Regions from separate parts of the Terrisporobacter muris genome, predicted to be linked through region 1. Evidence: riboswitches for the same ligand, from Rfam matches in the RefSeq annotation. Region 1 holds a riboswitch; each other region holds the start of a gene.
What was found. Region 1 has a riboswitch for S-adenosylmethionine ahead of NSA58_RS01980 (O-acetylhomoserine aminocarboxypropyltransferase/cysteine synthase family protein). Riboswitches for the same ligand answer to the same signal wherever they lie in the genome.
Positions count from the first base shown of each region.

Region 2: another riboswitch for S-adenosylmethionine. It lies ahead of NSA58_RS09995 (ECF-type riboflavin transporter substrate-binding protein); the one in region 1 lies ahead of NSA58_RS01980 (O-acetylhomoserine aminocarboxypropyltransferase/cysteine synthase family protein).
Region 3: another riboswitch for S-adenosylmethionine. It lies ahead of metK (methionine adenosyltransferase); the one in region 1 lies ahead of NSA58_RS01980 (O-acetylhomoserine aminocarboxypropyltransferase/cysteine synthase family protein).
Region 4: another riboswitch for S-adenosylmethionine. It lies ahead of NSA58_RS15770 (MetQ/NlpA family ABC transporter substrate-binding protein); the one in region 1 lies ahead of NSA58_RS01980 (O-acetylhomoserine aminocarboxypropyltransferase/cysteine synthase family protein).

Region 1 covers NZ_JANKBY010000012.1:3,041-6,255, forward strand. Annotated here, with positions in the region: gene NSA58_RS01975 (MATE family efflux transporter) at 1-401, opposite strand, end outside; gene NSA58_RS01980 (O-acetylhomoserine aminocarboxypropyltransferase/cysteine synthase family protein) at 526-1,815, opposite strand; SAM riboswitch class I at 1,950-2,050, opposite strand; gene rsmH (16S rRNA (cytosine(1402)-N(4))-methyltransferase RsmH) at 2,113-3,051, opposite strand; gene lgt (prolipoprotein diacylglyceryl transferase) at 3,078-3,215, opposite strand, start outside.
Region 2 covers NZ_JANKBY010000109.1:3,940-7,154, forward strand. Annotated here, with positions in the region: gene NSA58_RS09990 (ABC transporter ATP-binding protein) at 1-652, opposite strand, end outside; gene NSA58_RS09995 (ECF-type riboflavin transporter substrate-binding protein) at 843-1,391, opposite strand; SAM riboswitch class I at 1,544-1,643, opposite strand; gene NSA58_RS10000 (DUF5050 domain-containing protein) at 1,811-2,905, shown strand; gene NSA58_RS10005 (LCP family protein) at 2,978-3,215, opposite strand, start outside.
Region 3 covers NZ_JANKBY010000184.1:3,615-6,829, forward strand. Annotated here, with positions in the region: gene metK (methionine adenosyltransferase) at 1-1,129, opposite strand, end outside; SAM riboswitch class I at 1,234-1,343, opposite strand; gene yyaC (spore protease YyaC) at 1,548-2,057, shown strand; gene mreB (rod shape-determining protein) at 2,247-3,215, opposite strand, start outside.
Region 4 covers NZ_JANKBY010000272.1:45-3,259, reverse strand. Annotated here, with positions in the region: gene NSA58_RS15780 (amino acid ABC transporter permease) at 1-352, shown strand, start outside; gene NSA58_RS15775 (amino acid ABC transporter ATP-binding protein) at 370-1,002, shown strand; SAM riboswitch class I at 1,099-1,204, shown strand; gene NSA58_RS15770 (MetQ/NlpA family ABC transporter substrate-binding protein) at 1,322-2,125, shown strand; gene NSA58_RS15765 (PH domain-containing protein) at 2,629-3,215, shown strand, end outside.

The DNA.
Region 1 (3,215 bases):
TAGCTCATAACATCTTTTTCTATGTGTCCAAAAACTATATTAAGAATAAAATATTTGCTTAAATATCCAATTATCATGACAGTAATCGAGCTTAAAAATAGAAAAAGGATAAGTTGATCTGCACTTTTACATGCTTTATCTTCTTTCTTTTGGCCCAAATATTGGCCTGCTACAACAGCTCCCCCTGTTGCAAGAGCTGTAAAAATATTCATTATAAGAATATTTATACTATCTACTAATGATACTGCTGATACAGCTGATTCCCCTATACTTGCAATCATAATAGAATCAACTAAACCTACTGTCACTAGTAAAAATTGCTCTATTATTAAAGGAAAAATAAGTTTATATAAACTTTTATCAGAGAATAAATATCCATTTGCTTTTGAAGTAACTTCCATAGTATACCCTCCTTGAAATTTTTACCAATAACAATTATAGCAGATATTCACTTTGTATACATAAGTTTCAATCCCTTTAATATAAAAAAGAAGATGAATGTTATCACCTTCCTTTTTCTTAGTTCTATAATGATGCTTTTTCTAAAGCTTGATTTAAATCCCAAATTAAATCATCTATATCTTCTATTCCCACAGAAACTCTTATCATATCTGGAGTAACTTCTGCCAATTCTTGTTCTTTTTCATTTAATTGAGCATGAGTTGTACTAGCTGGATGAATTACCAGTGATTTAGCATCTGCAACATTAGCAAGGTGAGAGAATATTTGAAGGGATTCTATAAATTTAATTCCTGCTTCCAATCCTCCTTTTATTCCAAAAGTAAATATAGACCCTGGTCCCTTAGGTAAATATTTTTGACCTAAGTCATAATATTTATTTCCTTTTAAACCTGGATAGTTTACCCAAGCAACTTTAGGGTGATTATTTAAAAATTCTGTAATTTTCTTAGTATTTTCCACATGTCTTTCCACCCTCAAAGATAAAGTCTCAAGTCCTATTAATAATTGGAATGCACTTTGTGCACTTAGAGATGCTCCTGTATCTCTTAAGTATTGAGCCAATAACTTTGTAGCATAAGCTGACTTTCCGCAATCCTTAGCATAATTTAATCCATTATAAGATAAGTCTGGTTCTGTTAAGCATGGGAATTTTCCACTTTCTATCCAATCAAAGTTACCACTATCAACTACTACTCCACCTAAAGTTGTTCCATGTCCACCTATAAATTTTGTAGCTGAATGAACAACTATGTCTACCCCATAATCAAATACTTTTACTAAATAAGGTGTTCCAAAAGTATTATCTAACATAAATGGAATTTTAGCTTCATGAGCTATCTCTGCAATTTTTTCTATATCAATAATATTTATTCCTGGATTTCCTATAGTTTCTGCATAAACAAGTCTTGTTTTATCATTTATAGCATCTCTAAAACTTTCTGGATCATCAGGATTTACAAAATGAGTTGTTATCCCTAGTTTAGGTAACATATTTGATAATAAATTAAATGTTCCACCATAAATTGTTGGTGCAGCAACTATTTCATCACCAGCTTGAAGTATATTTAATATAGCTGCATTTATTGCCCCCATTCCTGAAGAAAAAGCCACAGCTCCTACTCCACCTTCAAGTAGTGCCATTCTTTCCTCAAATACAGCCACAGTTGGATTTGATATTCTTGAGTAAATATGTCCATCTGTTTTTAAAGCAAATAAATCTGCACCATGAGCCACACTTTCAAAGCAATATGATGTTGTTTGATAAATTGGAACTGCTCTAGCTCCCGTAGATGAATCTGGTTGTTGTCCCCCATGAATTTGTAATGTTGCAAAGCCTAACTTTCTTTCACTCATTATTTGTATCCCCCTTGTTATTTAATATAAATAATATTAAACAATATATAAAAAACCTTACAAGTTATATCTCATAATATAAAAAAGACTCTTTTATCTTAAAGATAAAAGAGTCTTAATAATCTAAGATTTATCTCTTATCTTTCTTATGTTTCCATAAGTAGGATTTAGCACCTATCTAATATAGGTTGCTGGACTTCTTTGGGCCTATTCCCTCCATCACTCTTGATAAGATTTTTTACTATTAATTTAATAAGTTAATTGTATACATGTTTTTATTATCTTGCAATAAAAAAATTATTTTTTTTGAGCTACTCTAAGTTTTGCACTTCTAGCTCTTGGATTTCTTTCAATTTCTTCATCACTAGGAAGTATTGGTTTTCTTGTTATAATCTTAACTTCTGACTTTTTATTACATTGACAAATTGGAAGCTCTGGTGGACATACACAACTTAAAGCTAAGTCTTTGAATTCATTTTTAACTATTCTATCTTCTAAAGAATGGAAAGTTATTATACAAACTCTTCCTCCCTTATTCATCATAGATACAGCATCCTCTATCATTTTATTTATTACACCAAGCTCATTGTTTACTTCTATTCTTATAGCTTGAAATGTTCTCTTCGCAGGGTGTGGTCCATCTATTCTAGCTTTTTTAGGTATTGCTTTTTTGATAACATCAACAAGCTCACCAGTTTTTTCAATTGGACCATTCGCTTCTCTTTCTTCTACTATGAATTTTGCAATTCTTTTTGCCCAATTATCTTCACCATAATCTTTGATTATCTTAGCTAATTGTTCTTCACTATAAGTGTTTACCACGTCATAAGCAGAAAAATCTTTTCTAACGTCCATTCTCATATCTAATGGTGCATCATGCATATAAGAAAATCCTCTATCAGCTTCATCAAGTTGATGAGAAGATACACCTAAATCAGCAAGTACTCCATCTATTTTGTAAACACCTATTTTTTCCAGCTCTGATTTGAGATTTTCAAAATTACTGTGTACAAATCTTACTCTATCTGAGTACTCAGCTAATCTTTCTTTTGCCGTAGCTATGGCATTTTTATCTTGATCAAATCCTATAAATAATCCTTTATCAGATAATCTCTTTACTATTTCTTTTGAATGACCTGCACCACCCATGGTACAGTCAACATATACTCCATCTTCTTTTATGTCTAAATTTTCAATACATTCATCTAGTAGTACTGACACATGATTAAATTCCATTTTTTCTTCTCCTTAAGAGTTACTAGTTAGCCTCTATTTTTCTTCTTTGATAATATTTTATGTAAAATCAAACAAACTATAATTGTTACTAAACTTATTACTTGAGCCATTCTAAGTTGACCAATCATAAGAGAATCTGTTCTAAGTCCTTCTATGAAAAATCT
Region 2 (3,215 bases), on a different contig from region 1:
TGTCTATAACAATAACTTTATCAAAAGCTTGTTCTAGAACATCTTCAATTCTATGTTCAACTATTATAATAGTTTTGTTTGTTTTTTCATGAATACTATTAACTAACTCCATGACTTCTTTTCCGCTAGCTGGATCTAAGTTAGCTAAAGGCTCATCGAAAAGAAGTATTTCAGCATCATTGCCAAGAACTCCAGCTAATGAGACTCTTTGTTTTTGTCCTCCGGATAATTCATAAGGACTGTGATTAATAAAATCAACCATGTTTACTAATTCGAGTGCATTTACAACTTTAACTTTCATTTCTTTAACTGGTATGGCGTCATTTTCAAAGTTAAATGCAACATCTTCTCCAACAGAAAGGCCTATAAATTGAGAGTCTTGATCTTGCATTATTGTACCGACTTTTTTACTTACATCCGATAAACTTTTTTCATAAGGTTTAATATTATCTATTATAAGTTCGCCTTCAATTTCACCACTGTATGAAAAAGGAATAAGTCCGTTTATACAATGAGAAAGAGTAGATTTTCCAGAACCGCTTGGTCCTACTATTAAGACTTTTTCACCTTTATTTATAGTTATATCTATATTTTTTAAAGTTTTATCAACTACATTGTTGTATTTAAAACTAAAGTTTTTAAAACTTATCATTATATTCTCCTTATTTTTTACTTTATTTAGTCCTCGATTTTTAGATTGATATTTTAAGCAACGGAGATGGCTGAAGCGTAAGCAAAGCCATATCGTTGGCGCTATGTTATAAAAATTTTAAGCAACGGAGATGGCTGAAGCGCGAGCAAAGCCATATCGTTGGCGCCATAGTGGATTAAAGATTGAGACTTTAGTCCTCAATCTTTAATCCACTATTTTTTTTATTTGCTCTAACGAAACCTAGTATAGTTGGAACTCCAATACCTAAAAATACTATTCCATTTGTAAATATGGCAAGAGCAGCTTGAATTTTCATTTTGTCTAAAGGTTCACCCATAACAACTACGTCGAAACCAGCAGCAAATATAAATGCTAAGATAATACCAATCATACCTGTAATTACAAGATATGAAACGTGGAACTTATTGCATAAACCATCTTTTATGCTAAATTTCTTGCATCTGAAAACTAGGCCCATAAAAAGACCCATAATACCAGAGCTTGCTACCCAGCCCCACCAGATTCCCCAACCAGCAATCATGTCAGTCAGCATATGACCTAAAAAGCCCATTGAAAATCCAACTAATGGACCAAATAGAGCAGAAAAGATTGCAAGTAGTGCTATGGCAGGTTTTAATTGTGTATTGGGACCAATGGGAATTCCAACAAATCCTAAGGCTCCATAAAGAGCAGCAGCAACGCCGATTGTCACTATTGTTTTTGTATCTATTTTGATCATATTACTTGTATTTCTCCATTTCCTTTAATTCTATTTATTTTATTACCTTATAATTTGATTTTAAATCAGAAATAATTTAACTAAAATATGAGTTTTGATTAAAATTTTATATAAAAAAATCTCTTTCCGGTAAGAAAGAGATTATATACGTAATCTTATCTTCCAGAATTCTTCTGTAGGAATTAGCACCTTTGTCTTTCGACCGGTTGCTGGGTTTCATAGGGCCAGTCCCTCCACCTCTCTTGATAAGGAATATTTTATTTAAGTTCCAGCGTATATTTTATAAAAAAAGTCGAAATTTGTCAAGTTCAAAAATATAATTAGATAACTTATAAATATATTACAATTTAATAAGAAATATAGAGGAAAAGGTTATATTGGGATATATTAAACTTATATAAGGATTATGGAGGGAATATATGAGTAAATTAAAGAAAATTTTATCTGCCGTATTAGTGGTATGCACAATAATTACTTGTGGTTTTACAAAGAATGTTGATGCAGCCTCAGTATATGGTAACAGCAATTCAAACATAAGTAACGGAGGCTACTCAGCGACCAGAGGGAACTACTCTTATGTAAGAAGCAGTAAGATATACAAAAAAACTGAAGAGTCAAACTATTATTATATTTACAGAACTTATAAAAATGGAAGTACAAAAAAACAAATAGTAAATAATGCAGCAGAAGAGCCATACATAAATGTAGTTGGAAATTATATATATTATGTGGGAGTATATGATTCAGGTAACAACTATGGAATATATAGAGTTAAAACTGATGGTACAGGAAAAACTAAATTAATAGGAAATTACGGATATAATTCATTTATTGTACAAGATAATTACTTATACTACATAAAGGAAACAACGAATAGTAATTATGATGAAGTGTCATCTTTATGTCGTTATAACTTATCAACTAAGAAAACTGTATCAACTTTATATACTACAACATCTAGATATATAGGTGACATGTCATTATCTGGAGATTATATATACATATCAGCTATAGGGGATGAGACTTCTATAATCTACAAAATAAACAAAAAAACTAAGTCTAGAACAACAGTTTATAAATATAAATCAGGCAAAAAAGAAGAGTCTTGTATAGATGATATGGTTTATTATAAAGGAAATATATACTATACAATTTATAATGATAAAAATCTTTATGATGAAAATGACGATACTTGCCAAGTATACAAAATATCTTCTACTGGAAAAAATAACAAACGTTTATCAAAGCATTTTACTAAAGGCATAAATTTATATAATAATAAAATGTATTATATCAATACAAATGGTAGTATATGCTCAATGAAGTTAGATGGAAGCAGCCGAAAGACTATAAAAAAAGCAAGTAAAAATCAATGGTATTACAGTATAAATACTTCGAATAGTAGAATGTATTTTGGAAGAGTTGTAATTGATTCATATGATCCATTTGAAGGAGTGCTTAGTGATAATATATATAGAACGACTTTAACAGGTGCATCTATGGTTAAGATGTAACTTTTTTATAAATAAATGCTGTAGCATAAGTGACTAAACCTATGCTACAGCATTTTGTATTATCTTTTAAATTTAATAATTAAGTTGTACATTACTATTATCTTTTAAATATTCGTGCTTATCCATATCAATATCATTATTTATAAAGTCTTGTAAAACTTGTCTTGAGTTTAAATCATATAGCCAAACCCATCCGGCGTTTTTATATTTACCGCCTTTAACATGGACGTTATCGATTATTGGGAATTGTCCTTGTTTTATAGTTAGTGGTTTAAAATTATATGCTGTAAAAGCTATGTTTATTATATCT
Region 3 (3,215 bases), on a different contig from region 1:
TGTCAGTTCTTCCAAAGTGTCCATAAGCAGCTGTTTGTCTGTATATAGGTTTTCTTAAGTCTAAGTCTCTTATTATAGCACCTGGTCTTAAGTCAAAGTTCTTATTAATTAATTCAACTAACTCAGCTTCTGACACTTTTCCTGTTCCAAATGTGTCAACAAATATAGATAATGGCTTAGCAACACCTATAGCATAAGCTAGTTCTATTTCACACTTATCTGCAAGTCCTGCAGCTACTATATTTTTAGCAACGTATCTTGCAGCATAAGCAGCCGATCTATCAACCTTAGTTGCATCTTTTCCTGAGAATGCTCCACCACCGTGTCTAGCATATCCTCCATAAGTATCTATTATTATTTTTCTTCCTGTTAAACCAGTATCTCCTTGTGGTCCACCTATAACAAATCTTCCTGTTGGATTTATGTATATTTTAGTTTCATCATCTAGTAAATCTGCTGGTATAACTTCTTTTATTACTAACTCTATTAAATCTTTTCTTATAGTTTCGTTATCCACATGTTCACTATGTTGAGTAGATATTAGTATAGTATGTACTCTTACTGGCTTATTTCCATCGTACTCTACTGTAACTTGAGTTTTACCGTCTGGTCTTAAATAATCTACTGTTTCATTTTTTCTTATTTCTGTTAATCTTCTAGATAATTTATGTGCTAAAGATATAGGTAATGGCATTAATTCTGGAGTTTCATTACATGCAAATCCAAACATTATACCTTGATCTCCTGCTCCTATAGCTTCTATTTCTTCTTCAGTTTGTTCTCCACTCCTACTTTCTAAAGCTTCATCAACTCCCATAGCTATATCTGATGATTGCTCGTCTATAGCAGTTATAACTGCACAAGTTTGACTATCAAATCCATACTTAGCTCTTGTATATCCTATTTCTTTTATTGTATCCCTAACTATTTTTTGTATATCTACATAAGCTTTTGTAGATATTTCACCTGCTACTAATACTAATCCTGTAGTTGTAGTTGTTTCACAAGCTACTCTTGATAAAGGGTCCTTCTCTAATAAAGCATCTAATATTGCATCTGAAATTTGGTCACACATTTTATCTGGATGGCCTTCAGTTACTGACTCCGATGTAAATAAATGTCTTGACATTGTACTTCCTCCTTTTTATTATGTATTTTTGTCAATTTGGGTAAAAATAAAACCTCTTCTTTGACAGAAGAGGTTAATTATCACATAAAAATTCTAATTAACTAACCTCATCTCTCTAACGTTTCCGTTAAGTAGGATTTAGCACCGTCCCCCAAATATTGGAAGTGGTTGCTGGGCTTCATAGGGCCTGTCCCTCCGCCTCTCTTGATAAGGTGTAATCACGATTACACATATTTTAATATTACTTTTAACAACTATATGATAACCTTTTTTTGATATAGTGTCAAGAATTTATTTATTTTATGAACACTATTACACCTTGCATCATATGATTAATATATAAGTGTCTTTATGTTTATTAAAGTTATGTATTTTTTTATTAGGTAGTTCATATATTTTTGAAGGGAGGTAAGTTCCTATGTATTTAGCCAAAGTGAACTATAAAAAAGAAAATGTTATAGAAATATTAAGCTTAATACTCAAAGATATAATTAATGAAAATACCGTTGTTATTTGTATAGGAACGGATCGTGCTATAGGAGATGCTTTAGGTCCTTTAGTCGGTACTATGCTTAAAAATAGCGACTTTAAATACCCCGTTTACGGTACCCTAGATAATCCTATTCATGCCTTGAACATATATGAATCTATTGATCAAGTAAAAGAAAAACATCCTAACAGTGAATTCTTAGCTATTGATGCCTGCTTAGGTTCTATAAATAATATAGGAAATATCCAAATTAGAAAAGGACCCATTCTTCCAGGTAAAGGCGTAGGTAAAAAACTCCCGCAAATTGGATCTCATTCAATTGTAGGTATTGTAGATAAAGTAGATGAAAATAATAGATTTTCATTTAATAATGTTCGACTACATTTTATTCTCGAATTGGCTGAAACTATTGCTTTATCAATATTACTCTCAACTTAAACATAATCATCTATGTACTTATCTGAAAATTCGCTTTGTTAATGTGGCAACGGACTATAAATCTGGTTAGTTGCTCCATTAAGTAGTTGGATTTTATGTTTTATCCATATTTCATATAAAATATAAAATTCTTACAAATTAAAAAGGGCCGTACATACTAATTAAAATTATTATGACAGCCCTTTTATATTATTTTTTATTTCTTCTTTTAAATGTTCCACCTGTTTCTAATAAATCTAATGTACTTAATGATGAACCAGTTCCTCTTGCAACACAAGATAATGGATCGTCAGCAACTATTACATTAATTCCTGTTGCTTCTTCAATTCTCTTATCTAAATTCTTTAATAATGCTCCTCCACCTGTCATTACTATCCCAGATGTACTTATGTCAGCTGCCAATTCTGGTGGTATTTTTTCTAATACTACTCTAGTTGTAGCAACTATTTGCTTTATACATTCTTCTAAAGCTTCTGCTATTTCTTCTGAGCTTACTTCTATAGTTTCTGGAAGTCCTTTTATTATATTTCTACCACTTATTTTCATAAGCTTTTCTTCACTATCTTTCATAGCTGTCCCAATTTCCATTTTCAGCTTTTCTGCGCTTCTTTCACCTATAAGAAGATTATGCTTTTTCTTAATATAAGCTACTATGGCAGCATCAAACTTATCTCCACCTACTTTAATTGAGTCACTAACTACTGCTCCCCCAAGAGATATAACAGCTATATCCGTAGTTCCTCCACCTATATCTATTACCATATTCCCATTTGGTAGAGATATATCCATACCAGCACCAATCGCTGCTGCTATTGGTTCTTCTATTATATAAACTTCTCTTGCCCCAGCTTCTCTAGTTGCTTCTTCTACTGCCCTTTTTTCAACTTCTGTAACACCTGTTGGTACACACACCATTATTCTTGGCATTACAAGCCTTCTAAATCCTTTTTTCTCTACTATCTTTTCTGTAAAGTATTTTAACATTTTTTCAGTTGCTTCATAATCTGAAATAACACCATCTTTTAATGGTTTTATTGCCACTATATTTGCAGGTGTTCTACCTATCATTTTTCTCGCTTCATTTCCAACTGCTAAAACTGTATTTGTGTTTTTTTCAATCGCAACTACTGATGGTTCTTCTAATACGATACCCTTACC
Region 4 (3,215 bases), on a different contig from region 1:
TTATTTTGCTGAAATATTTAGAGGGGGGATCCAATCTATAGACAAAGGGCAATATGAAGGAGCTTTTGTATTAGGATTTAGCAAATTTGATATGTATAGAAGAATAGTTTTCCCTCAAGTTATAAAAAGAGTATTACCAGCTATGTCAAATGAAGTAATAACATTAATTAAAGACACAGCTATAGTATATGCCATAGGTTTAAATGATATATTAAGAATTGCTCAAATAGCACAAAATCGCCAAGCGAGTATAGTACCTTTAATAGAAGCTGGTGCAGTATATTTAGTGCTAATTGGAATTTTAACAATAATGTTTAAAAAAATTGAAAATAAATATGCGTATTATAGATAAATAGAGGTGAGACAAATATGCTAAAAGTAAAAAATTTAAATAAATCTTTTGGGGAGAATAAAGTATTAAATAATATAAATTTTGAAGTTAATACTGGAGAAGTATGTGTGATTTTAGGAAAATCAGGTGCAGGAAAAACTACAATTCTTAGATGTATAAATGGTCTTGAAACTTTTGATGATGGAGAAATTATAGTAGATAATTATGTAATGAAAGATAAAAGTCATATATCAAAGAATAGAGATAAAATAGGAATGGTATTCCAAAACTTTAACTTGTTTCCACATATGTCAGTATTGGAAAATATAATATCAGCACCAATAAATGTTCTTAAAAAACCAAAAGAAGATGCAATTAAACAAGCAAAAGATATTTTAAAAATGGTAGATTTAGAAGATAAAGTAGATGCTTATCCTTATGAATTATCTGGTGGTCAATGTCAAAGAGTTGCCATAGCAAGGGCATGTGCATTAACGCCAAAAGTTCTTTGTTTTGATGAGCCAACATCTGCGTTGGATGTTGATTCAATAGAAAAAGTTTTAAAAATTATAAGAAATCTAAAGGCTAAAGGTATGGCAATTCTAATAATAACTCATGATATAGGATTTGCTAATGATATCAATGATAAAATTATAAAAATAGGAAGCTAAGAATTAAAGAAAAATAAAAATATAAAAAATTAATTATACAATTTACATTAAAAAGAAACAGTGCTATGATAATTATCAAATTAAAAAATAAAAAATCTCTTATCTAGAGTGGTGGAGGGACTGGCCCTATGAAACCCGGCAACCAGTATATTTTTATATACACGGTGCTAAATCCTGCAGTAGGTTTACTGAAAGATAAGTATAAATTCGCTATTAAAACTTGAGTTTATACTCAAGTTTTTTTGTTTTAGAGGAATTAAAGTTTAACTAATGGAGGAATTAGAGAGATTTTTATTATCAATTTAAGGGGGATATTATTATGAAATCAAAAAAATTATTAAGTGTAGTGATGAGTGCGCTACTATGTGTATCATTAGCTGGATGTGCAACATCATCTGAATCTAAGGATGATAAAATAATCAAAGTAGGAGCTACATTAGTTCCAGGTGGTGAATTATTAGAAAAGTTGAAACCACTTATAGAAGAAAAAGGATATGGTTTAGAAGTTGTGACATTTAATGATTATATTTTACCTAATGAATCATTAAACAATGGAGAAATAGATGCTAATTTATTTCAACATAAGCCTTATTTAGATGAAGCAGTAAAAAGCAAAGGTTATGAAATAATGGCAGGGTCTAAGCTATATGTTTGTCCAGGAGTGTTATATTCTAAGAAAATAAACTCTATAGATGAATTTAAGAGTGGAGATACAATTGCTATAAGTGATAACGCTGCTTCTGCATCAAAGTCTTTAAGATATTTAGAAAGTGAAGGACTAATCACTTTAAAAGAAGGTGATATAGTAGGGGTTAATGACATTATTAAAAATCCAAAAAATTTAGATTTTGTTCAATTAGATGTGGCACAAATACCACCATCATTAGAAGATGTTACTGCTGGATTTGTTGATACAACTTATGCTATACCTGCAGGACTTAGTGCAGAAGAAGACGGAATCTATACAGCACCAGTAAATGATGAATATGCAAATTTACTTGCTTATAGAACGAAAGACAAAGATAATGAGAAAATAAAAGTATTAGAAGAGGTTCTTACATCTGATGAATGTAGAGAAATTATAGAATCTAAATATAAAGGAATTGTAATACCTGTATTTTAATATTAATACAGCCACTAAAATAAAAATATACATATAATTAGGAAAAAATATTTATTATGTTGTAATATTTTGTCTAATACTTATATATTAATTATAAAAATATTAAATCAAGGTTGTAGCTATATGAATGAATGACTTAGATTGATCTTAGACAGTATTTCTTTTCCAATATGGATAAAGGATTTAAGTTTCATCAGTGTTGGATTTTTCCTCTAATATATGAAAATGATAAAATACTGAAAATTGTAGGATGGGGATTGATGAATTAATTATAGTAGGGGAACTTCATGATATAGGCAAAATAGGGATTAGCGAAGAAATATTAATAAAAGAAGCTTGAGAGATGTGCTGGAACTCAGTTTTACCAAGTTGTTGAAAAATTTATTGAATGTATCAGATAGGAAATTTATGACAAGTAATTTAAAAATCACCATGATTGAATAGCAATACAAACATGGTATAATATAAATGTATTAAAAACTTAAACTATTTTGGAGGATAACATGGCAGGAAATATATTTGGGAAAATGGCAGCAGATACATTAGGTTTATCTGATATAGGTAAGATAATAGATCCAAATGACTTTAACAAAGTTGATGGAGATGACTACATAATGAATGAAGATGGTGAAAAAATCTACTTTGTTATAAAATCAAAATCAGATGAATACGTATTTACGAACAGAGGTCTAATACATGTAGATGGTGCATCTGCTGTAAGTAAAAAAAGAGTAGTAAAAAGACATGAGTTTCGTAGTGAAAATGTTCATTCAGTAACATTAGAAACTGCAGGAACAGTAGATTTAGATGTGGAAATTAAGTTTAGTTTTGCAGATAATTACTTTAGTATAGATGTTGATAAAAAACAAATAGAGCAACTAAAAGACTTATATAAAGCTTTATTTGAAATTGGAAAAATCCAACATAAGAATAGACAATCTTATGAATATGGGATGAAAAGTTTAGATATGGCTAATGATGCCATAAGCAGAGGTCATGTAGAAGGTAATGCTGCTACTATGATAGAAGAAATTACTAAGTTTAATTTTGGTTGGATGAATGATATAAGAGAGACTTATAATAATAAAGA